DNA from 3 places in the Enterovibrio paralichthyis genome. Region 2 is predicted to be linked to each of the others. Evidence: predicted binding sites of a transcription regulator. Region 2 holds the regulator's gene; each other region holds the start of a gene.
What was found. Region 2 encodes MetJ, which represses methionine synthesis genes. Its sites were predicted from a motif close to TTAGACNTNTANANGTCTAA; they were not measured.

Region 1: metN (methionine ABC transporter ATP-binding protein MetN) is a predicted target of MetJ. The motif match lies at 1,564-1,583, and genes of this name have one in related genera.
Region 3: metE (5-methyltetrahydropteroyltriglutamate--homocysteine S-methyltransferase) is a predicted target of MetJ. The motif match lies at 1,934-1,953, and genes of this name have one in related genera.

The regions. Positions count from the first base shown of each region.
Region 1 covers NZ_JAHUTS010000023.1:37,219-40,498, forward strand. The annotation lists gene KU854_RS19860 (methionine ABC transporter permease) at 1-420, opposite strand, end outside; gene metN (methionine ABC transporter ATP-binding protein MetN) at 410-1,444, opposite strand; gene KU854_RS25075 (hypothetical protein) at 1,865-1,990, opposite strand; gene KU854_RS19870 (TRAP transporter substrate-binding protein) at 2,504-3,280, shown strand, end outside.
Region 2 covers NZ_JAHUTS010000009.1:108,151-111,430, reverse strand. The annotation lists gene KU854_RS12895 (bifunctional aspartate kinase/homoserine dehydrogenase II) at 1-236, opposite strand, end outside; gene KU854_RS12890 (O-succinylhomoserine (thiol)-lyase) at 233-1,399, opposite strand; gene metJ (met regulon transcriptional regulator MetJ) at 1,633-1,950, shown strand; gene KU854_RS12880 (malic enzyme-like NAD(P)-binding protein) at 2,031-3,280, opposite strand, start outside.
Region 3 covers NZ_JAHUTS010000013.1:127,954-131,233, forward strand. The annotation lists gene KU854_RS15725 (hypothetical protein) at 1-588, shown strand, start outside; gene KU854_RS15730 (DUF4250 family protein) at 709-903, shown strand; gene metR (HTH-type transcriptional regulator MetR) at 952-1,863, opposite strand; gene metE (5-methyltetrahydropteroyltriglutamate--homocysteine S-methyltransferase) at 1,968-3,280, shown strand, end outside.

The sequences.
Region 1 (3,280 bases), on a different contig from region 2:
GCCCATTGCCTGCGCCGCCTCAACCAGACCTGCCGGTACTTCCAGCAGTGCGCCTTCAACCAGACGGGCGATAAACGGAATGGCGCCCACGGTCAGCGGCACAATCGCAGCGCTGGTACCGATAGAGCTGCCCACCACAAAGCGGGTGAACGGGATTATCGCCACCAGCAGGATAATGAAAGGGATAGAACGGCCAATGTTGACTACAGTGCCCAGCACCTTGTTGAGAAGGGCATTTTCCAACAGGCCGCGCGGTTTGCTCAGGTGCAGCAAGACGCCTACAGGAATGCCAAATAGAAAGCCAATCGCACCGGAAACAAACACCATGGTGAGGGTTTGGCCGAGAGCATCAATCAGAAGGTTTACCAGGCGTTCGTTCTCTGCGAACCAACCTGAAACGGCAGCAATATTAAGCGACATAGCCCAGCACCTCGATGTTTACATTGTGTTCCTTCAAAAATGTCAGCGCGCGGGCGACGTTTTCTTCTTCTCCGAAAAACTCCGCCAGCATCAGGCCAAATTTCACGCCCCCGGCGTAATCCATGTCAGAGCTTAAAATGCTTACATCAATGTCGAACTTTCGGGAAGCCTGACTGATGAGCGGGGCATCCACACTGGCGCCGGTAAACTCAAGGCGTACCAATGGCGGCAGGGTACCGTCGTTTTGCGGCTGCAGGCGCTCGGCGTAATCCTGCGGGATCGACAAATCCAGCGTCGAGCGGATAAAGGTGCGTGCCAACTCGGTTTTCGGGTGGGCGAAGATGTCGCCCACCGGGCCTTTTTCCACCAGTTCTCCGTCGCCAATGATGGCCACTTCATGACAGATGCGCTTCACCACATCCATTTCATGAGTGATGAGCAAAATGGTCAGTCCCAGTTTCTGGTTGATGGTTTGCAACAGGTTGAGGATGGCGTGGGTGGTCGCTGGATCCAGCGCGCTGGTGGCTTCATCACACAGCAGCACTTTTGGCTCACTTGCCAGTGCACGTGCAATCGCAACACGCTGCTTCTGGCCGCCACTGAGGTTGGACGGGTAGCTTTGGTGTTTGTCATTGAGGCCAACCAGATCCAAAAGCTCCGTCACTTTTCGCTGGATGTGCTGCTTGTCTTTGCCAGCAAGCTCCAGTGGCAGCGAGACGTTTTCGAACACAGTGCGTGAAGAAAGCAGGTTGAAGTGCTGGAAGATCATGCCAATCTTCTGGCGCTCGCGCGTCAAATCAGACTGGGAGAGGGCAGTCAGCTCAACACCGTCGACAGACACCTGTCCGCTGGTTGGGCGTTCCAATAAATTCACAATGCGGATCAGGGTGCTTTTGCCGGCACCGGAAGCGCCAATCACGCCAAAGATCCTGCCTTGGGGGATCTGGAGGTTAATATCGCGCAGGGCATGGATCGTTTGTGCGCCCTGTTTGAACTCCTTATTAACCTGTTTTATCTCGATCATATGCCGTCCTGGACAAAATCCGTTTAAGAATCGAATAAAAATGCAGCGATTGTTGTTGGATTATTGCTGCTATCTGGTTTTTGATGCTATTTGCTGTTGCAACTTAAGTCAATGGATATTTTTACGGCTAGACGTCTAAACGTATATTTGATTTTGAAGAGAGAATAAAACGGGAAAATAGAAGGAGATAGGGTGTTGGCGTTGTGTGTCTTTCACCCTAGAAATACCGAATCCCTCACGCTTTGTAACCTTATTTTTGCAGTTGCACATTTTAACTGACTGCTTTTTGTACTGGCGCACTGATTCAGGATGTGGGATGCAATAAACTGACGTGCTTGGAATGGTAATAGGGACAGGGATGTGAGGACGTCATTTAAAACAATGATGTTAGCGACAAGCGCCTTAAGCTGGCTGCTTGTCTCACTGATGCCTGTGATCAATGCCCACGGCAGTAACGCCGGTGTTTGGGAAACCCTGTGTACCGTTAACGGATTTAAGCTGGTCAAGCTCGATACGGCTGACACTTTGCAGGGCACGGGTAAACATGATGGCAAGCCTTGCCCCTTTGCCAATTTTTCAACGTTTCACCACCTCACCCTGAATACCTCACAAACGTATACTCAAACCCGCTTTGTTGGGCGCCTCGATTACTCTTTAATGGCTCGAAGAGTAAAGTTTGAATCGCCCATCCCCCGCGCACCGCCAGTGAGTATTCCGTCAATTGTTCAAGCTTTCCAAGGTTCCTTTCATTTCCTTCCTCATTGCTTTCCCATTTTCCCTCTTCATTTTCCGACATCCTCTGGCACATCGCTTATCGGCCACAGAGCACTTTTGCAATCAGATGGTTAAATAAACGACGGTCATTGTTTGACCGACTTCAAACTCCCTCGTGCTGAGGCTACTTGCGATGGCCCAGAATGAGTAAAGTTATTGCAACATCTTATTAACCGTGTGTTGGTGGATGTGACAGGGACTTTTCAAGGCAGCGCCCACCGTTATACCTATTACCATTTCGTGTTGCCTTATCGATATCGCCATTCCGAGCAAGGAGACTGAAACATGTTAAAACGTCGTTCGTTTCTCGCTGCGACCACAATAGCACTGGGTGTGCTGCTGTCCGGTTGTGGAGAAGAGAAGCAGGAAGCTGCTGCACAGGCACAACCTGCTGAACAGGAAAAAATCACCTGGAAAATGGTGACCACCTGGCCAAAGAACTTCCCCGGTTTGGGAACAGGGGCGAACAACCTCGCTGAGCTGATCACGGACATGAGCGATGGCCGCCTTGAGGTGAAAGTCTACGGTGCTGGCGAATTGGTCGGTGCGCTGGATGTGTTTGATGCAGTCTCGCGCGGTACAGCGGAAATGGGGCATGGCGCAGGCTACTACTGGAAAGGTAAAGCGCCGGCAGGGCAATTCTTTGCTGCGGTGCCTTTTGGTCTGACTGCGCAGGAAATGAATGGCTGGATTTACAGTGGCGGAGGTTTGGAGCTGTGGGCAGAAGCCTATGAACCATTCGGTATTATCCCGATGCCTGCCGGTAACACCGGTGTGCAAATGGGCGGTTGGTTTAACAAGGAAATCAACAGCATTGACGATCTGCAAGGTTTGAAAATGCGTATTCCTGGCCTGGGCGGCGAAGTGCTGAAACGTGCGGGTGGTACGCCGGTACTGCTGCCGGGTGGCGAAATCTTCCCTGCACTGCAATCGGGTGCGATTGACGCGACTGAGTGGGTAGGCCCTTACAACGATTTGGCGTTTGGTCTGCACAAAGCGGCGAAATACTACTACTACCCAGGTTGGCACGAGCCGGGCACAACCCTGGAAGCGCTGATTAAC
Region 2 (3,280 bases):
TGCAGGCTTTCATGTGCCAGGCGGCCATCTTTGCCCAACAGGCCAATCCACTCAATCAGGTGGTTGGTGGTTTTTCCGGCCGCAGACACCACTATGATGTCTGTGTCGCCACTGTATTGACCCAGGATACGGGCAACACGGCGAAAACAGTCAGGATCGGCAAGGCTGCTGCCACCGAACTTATGTAACTGACGGGATGGCGACTGCTGAGGGGATACTACTTCAACCGCACTCATTGCTGGCTCTCTCTTACTATATCGAATGCTTGTTTCAGGTCGGCGATCAAATCGGCCTTGTCTTCCAGACCGATGGACAGGCGCAGCAAGGTCGCTGCAATGCCCGCTTCTGCTTGCGCTTCGTCCGACATGGCTCGGTGGGTCATTGAGCCTGGGTGCGTGACTAAGCTTTCCACGCCGCCCAATGATTCGGCCAAAGTGAACAGCTTAAGTGAGGCGAGGAAAAGTTTCAGCTCACTTTCGTCACCTTTGAGTTCAAAGCTCAACATTCCGCCAAAACCTGCTTGTTGTTTCTTCGCAATCTCATGACCCGGGTGGGCTGGCAGCGACGGATGATAGATAACACTGACCAAAGGCTCCTGTTTCAGGAACTCAAGGATTGCGCCACTGTTCTCTTCATGCATGCGCATTCTGGCTCCCAGGGTACGCAGTCCACGCAGTGTCATATAGCTGTCAAAGGCATTGCCGGTTGCCCCGATACAATTCCCCCACCACTTCAATTCTTCATACAGCTCCACTTCTTTGGCAACGACAACGCCGCCGACGGTGTCGGAATGACCGTTGATAAATTTGGTGGTCGAGTGCACGACAAAATCCGCACCAAGATTCAGGGGTTGCTGCAGCACCGGTGACAGGAAAGTATTGTCCACGCCTACCCAAGCATCGGCAGCATGGGCCTGTTTGCAAATTGCCGCCACATCAACCACACGCAGCAGCGGGTTGGAAGGCGTTTCCACCCACACCAGTTTGGGCTTTTGCAGTAAGGCTGCTTCAAGCGCCTGGGCATCATTCTGGTCAACAAACAACACCTTGAATGCCCCTTTTTTGGCGCGTGAATCAAACAGTCGGTAGGTACCACCGTAGCAATCGTGCGGCGCCACGATCAGGTCGTCAGGAGACAATAGCGCGAGTAAAAGGTTGATAGCAGACATGCCACAGTTGGTAACGACAGCGCCTGCGCCGTTTTCCAGATCCGCCAGTGCGCTTTCAAGCAACGCCCTGGTTGGGTTGCCGCCGCGGGCATAATCGTATTTCGGCACCGCCCCAAATTCTGGGAACTCGTAGTTGGTGGAAAGGTAAAGTGGAGGCACAACGGCGTGATGCTGTGAATCAGTGGTGATGCCGGTACGGACGGCGATGGTCGCGGACTTCTTGTCGCTCATGGTGTGCTTCCCTGTCTGAATTTGATCGTATGGCGCGGCGTTTTATTGAGCGCGCTCTGATGACAATTTGTTCAACCTTAACCACTCAAGACCAAGACGTCAATCCCTCTAGACGTCTATATGTCTTTACATATAGCGGTTAACATCGCTAGAATTTGGTTTTCATCCAACCTGGGCGCGTTGTCTCCGGCGTTGGCAGCGATTTAGACCCTATACTGCTAAGAAGGTGAACAATGGCAGACTGGAATGGCGAATATATTAACCCTTACGCCGAGCACGGTAAAAAGAAAGAGCAGGTCAAGAAGATCACCGTTTCTATCCCGCTGAAAGTGCTGAAAATCCTGACTGATGAGCGTACCCGCCGTCAGGTGAACAATCTGCGCCATGCCACCAACAGTGAACTGCTGTGCGAAGCTTTTTTACACGCTTACACCGGTCAGCCCCTGCCAACGGATGATGATATCCGTAAAGACAAAGCCGACAGTGTCCCTGCTGAAGTGAAGCGGATTATGAAAGAACTCGGCATTGAGTTTAACGAAGAAGAGTATTGATTTCGTTAGCGCCGAGACAGAATACCAACAAAAAACCAGCCAATTGGCTGGTTTTTTTGTGCTTGAAGAAACGCGGCGAATTACGCTTCGTTGTCAGCCATATAATTTTCTGGCATCTCGATGCGCGCAACGCCCGACTCCACCGCAGCGACCGCAACCGCTTTAGCTACACGTGGCAGCAGGCGTGGGTCCATCGGTTTTGGAATGATGTATTCTCGACCGAATTCCAGCTTGTCAACGCGCGCCGCCGCCAGTACTGATGCAGGCACAGGCTCTTTCGCCAGCGCACGGATAGCTTCTACCGCTGCCAGTTTCATTTCATCGTTGATGCGGCTTGCACGTACGTCCAGTGCACCACGGAAAATGAATGGGAAACACAGCACGTTGTTCACCTGGTTCGGGTAATCCGAACGGCCGGTACCCATGATCAGATCATCGCGCACCGCGTGAGCCAGTTCCGGTTTGATTTCCGGATCCGGGTTTGAACACGCAAACACGATAGGCTTGTCAGCCATCAGCTTCAGCGCGTCAGGCGGCAGCAGATCCGGGCCAGACACACCCAGGAAAATATCCGCACCTTCAATCACATCTTCCAGCGTACGCTTATCGGTGTTGTTGGCGAACAGTTGCTTGTATTCGTTAATGTCGTCACGACGGGTGTGGATAACACCTTTACGGTCCAGCATGTAGATCTTCTCACGCTGTGCACCACACTTGATCAGCAGCTCCATACACGCCACAGCCGCAGCGCCTGCACCCAGACATACGATCACGGCTTCGTTGATATCTTTGCCCTGAAGCTCCAGTGCGTTCAGCATACCTGCCGCCGTAACGATCGCCGTGCCGTGCTGATCATCGTGGAAAACAGGTACATGACAGCGCTCAATCAGCTGTTTTTCAATTTCAAAACAGTCAGGCGCTTTGATGTCTTCAAGGTTGATACCACCAAAGGTGTCAGAAATGTTGGCAACCGTATCAACAAACTCTTCGATGGTGCGGTGTTTCACTTCGATGTCGATAGAATCGAGACCTGCGAAGCGTTTGAACAGCAGCGCCTTACCTTCCATTACCGGCTTGGACGCCAGCGGGCCAAGGTTACCCAGACCCAGGATTGCGGTACCGTTCGAGATCACTGCAACCATGTTGCCTTTTGCAGTGTATTTATAAACATTGTCAGCGTCCTGCGCGATCTCACGCACCGGCTCAGCCACGCCCGGGCTGTAAGCCAATGCCAAATCTTCAACGGTGTCTGCCGGTTTGGTAAGTTCTACAGAGATTTTGCCCGGTACTGGATACGCATGATAGTCCAGCGCCTGTTGGCGTTTGTCTT
Region 3 (3,280 bases), on a different contig from region 2:
TGCCCGGGTCAACGAGGCCGCCTGCACAAAGCATTCTGGTTCCTGGTCGCAGGTTGGGCAATCACTGTGCCTTATTCCGCCTTTTCTGCGCTGCCATTTATTTCGCTGGGTATTTTCTCTCTTCGCTCTAAATCCGGCAAAACCCGCCAGTCTGGCCCTATCCCTGTTTTGCATTTGGCGAATGGCTTTGGCGTGCTGGCATTCCTGGTCGCGGCCTGGCAACAGGGCGTATCTTCAGCCTTGCTGATGGTGTCTCAGGTATTGCTTGTAGGTGCAATCACTGCGCACGTTCTTTTGGTTAAAGCCCGCTCCCGTTTACAGGCATTCCACCGAATCCTGCCGGTGGTAGGCATTGCAGCCGCTATGCTGACAGCAGTAAGTGTTGCGATGGCTGGTGCTGCCATGGGTGATGCCGAGGCAAGCGCGATGGTTTCCAACGTGCTGTTGAGCCTTGGCCTAATGGTTGCTGGCGTGTTGATTTGGGCAACCCATCTGTTCCGTCAAACCACACCGCACCTCGCCCAACTTTGTGTGTCGTTGGCTGTATTGGCGTCGGCGTCGGGCGTTGCAATGGCGACGGTAATGTAAAGCTGCCACTTTCTGTCGCAGAAAAGATAAAAGGCACGTCATGTGCCTTTTTTGCGTTCTGTCACCGACGCATTGTGCCTGTAGCTTCTAAACTTTTACCGTAACGACGGAGGAGCAGCGATGGAAATTCATAACCTTGAACATATGGATGGCGCGATCGTTTACGGTATTGTCAACGAACGTCTTCGTCTGGAATGTGCTTCGCTTGATGACCTGATGGTCCAGTTTGATTTGGACCCCCAGACTTTCCACGACAAGATTAACGAGATGGGCTGCTATTACGATCCACTTGTTAACCAGTTGCGCCCTAAATAAGCGGTATACCTAAACGACCTGAATCCTGCATCTTCAGTATGTTTAGGTTTATACCCGTTTAATCCCTTCCAAATGGGTGTGGCACTGATTGCGGGCGGTGATAAAAAACGCCTGCAAGTAGGGACGTTGCGCGTCCTGATTTCTTACCGCGGCAAACAGACGGCGCCAGAGCCCTTTGCCCAAAGGCTTATCCACTACCAAACCTTGCCTTGAAAACTCACTGATAGCCCAGTTTGGAAGGGCGGCAACCCCCAATCCTGCTGCGACCATTTGAATCAGCATCAAGGTATTGTCGGCCGATTTGAACTGCGCGGGTTCAATGCCTACCGGCTGCAGGAAGTGTTTGATGATATCCATACGCTGACGCTGAACCGGGTAGGTGAGCAGCGTTTCCTGTGCCAGATCTTCAGGTTCAATAAATGCTTTCGACGCCAAGGGATGGGTGTCAGCCAACACCAGACGCATTTCAAAGTCGAACAGTGGTTCATAGTGGATTTCGCTACGCGGCAGGATGTCAGAAGTGATCACCAAATCCAGGTTTCCCCCTGCCAGTGCGGGAATGGGCTCAAAGCCAAAGCCAGAAGAGAAATCCAGCGTGACCAATGGCCAGCCAACCTTGTATTCCTTGAGCGCAGGCATCAACCACTGGAAGCAAGAGTGGCACTCGATCGCCATGTGCAATCGCCCCTGAGCATCTTCCTTCATGGCCGCCAACTCGGTTTCAGCCTTTGCCATTCTCGGCAACACATCATCGGCCAGTCGCAACAGCACTTGACCTTCTTCTGTGAACTTTACCGGGCGGGTCTTTCGCAAAAACAACTGCGAACCAATTCTCTGTTCCAGATCTTTTAGCTGGTGGGAAAGGGCTGACTGGGTCAGACACAACTGCGTCGCAGTGGATGTCAGCGAGCCGGTTTCACGCAATACGGCCAGTGTCCGTAAGTGTTTAAGTTCCAACATGAATTATTCTCAATATCCGTTTGAGTAATTTGAGTTTGTTTTATGCACTCTATTCTATCAAGGTGGACATGTAAACATCTGGACGGCTAAAAAGGATTTAGACAATGACCACCACCCATATTCTCGGCTACCCGCGTATTGGCGACAAACGCGAACTGAAATTTGCTCTCGAACAATACTGGAACGGCGAAATCAGCCAGCAGGCACTGCTGGATGTTGGCGCGACGATCCGCCACCAAAACTGGGCACAACAAACATCAGCGGGGCTTTCTTTTGTCACCGTTGGTGACTTCGCCTGGTACGATCATGTTTTGCAAACCAGCCTGACACTTGGGCACGTGCCAAAACGCCACCGTCACGGGCATCCGGATCTGGATACCCTGTTCCGTATCGCCCGCGGTAAGGCGCCAACGGGTTGTAGCTGCGCCGCGTCAGACATGACCAAATGGTTCAATACCAACTACCACTACATCGTGCCGGAATTTACCAAAGACGACACCTTTTCACTGAGCTGGAACCAGCTGTTTGAGGAAGTGAGCGAGGCGCAAAAGCTGGGTCACAAGGTCAAGCCTGTGGTGCTAGGGCCGCTGTCGTACCTTTACCTCGGCAAGGAAAAAGAAGAAGGCTTTAACCGACTGGAACTGCTGCCGCGTTTGTTGTCGGTCTACCAGCAAATCTTCACGAAACTCAAAGCGCAGGGAGTGGAATGGGTGCAGATAGACGAACCCATTCTGGCGCTGGAGCTTGAAGCCGAGTGGCGCAACGCGTTCAAACTGGCTTATCAGGTGATAGGTGGAGATGTGAAGCTACTTCTAACCACTTACTTTGACGCGGTTGACCACCATGCGGATGTGATCACTTCACTGGGTGTTAACGGTCTTCATATCGACCTGGTCTCAGCGCCTTCCCAACTGGAGAGCTTTGTCAAACAATTGCCACAGGATTGGGTGCTCTCCATCGGTGCGGTCAATGGCCGTAACGTTTGGAAGGCAGACTTAGCAAAATGGCTGAATGTGTTGCAGCCAACCAAGGATATCCTCGGTGAACGCCTGTGGATTGCCAGCAGTTGTTCACTGTTGCATTCGCCGCTGGATCTTGAATCTGAAGAAACACTGGATGCCGACGTAATATCCTGGCTGGCTTTTGCCAAACAAAAAGTAGGTGAAGTGACACTCCTGGCAGAGGCACTGGACGGTAAAGACAAAGCCATTTCTGCCTGCAATCAGCACAGCGAAGCGATCACTGCACGTAATAGCGACAGCCGTGTGCAAAACCCGAAAGTTCAGGCACGTGTCAACAGTATCACTGCTGCGTTGGCAGAGCGTGAACTGCCTTATGCCAAACGTGCGTTGTTACAAAAGACGGCGCTTGGCTTGCCTTTGTTCCCGACCACGACAATTGGCTCGTTCCCACAAAC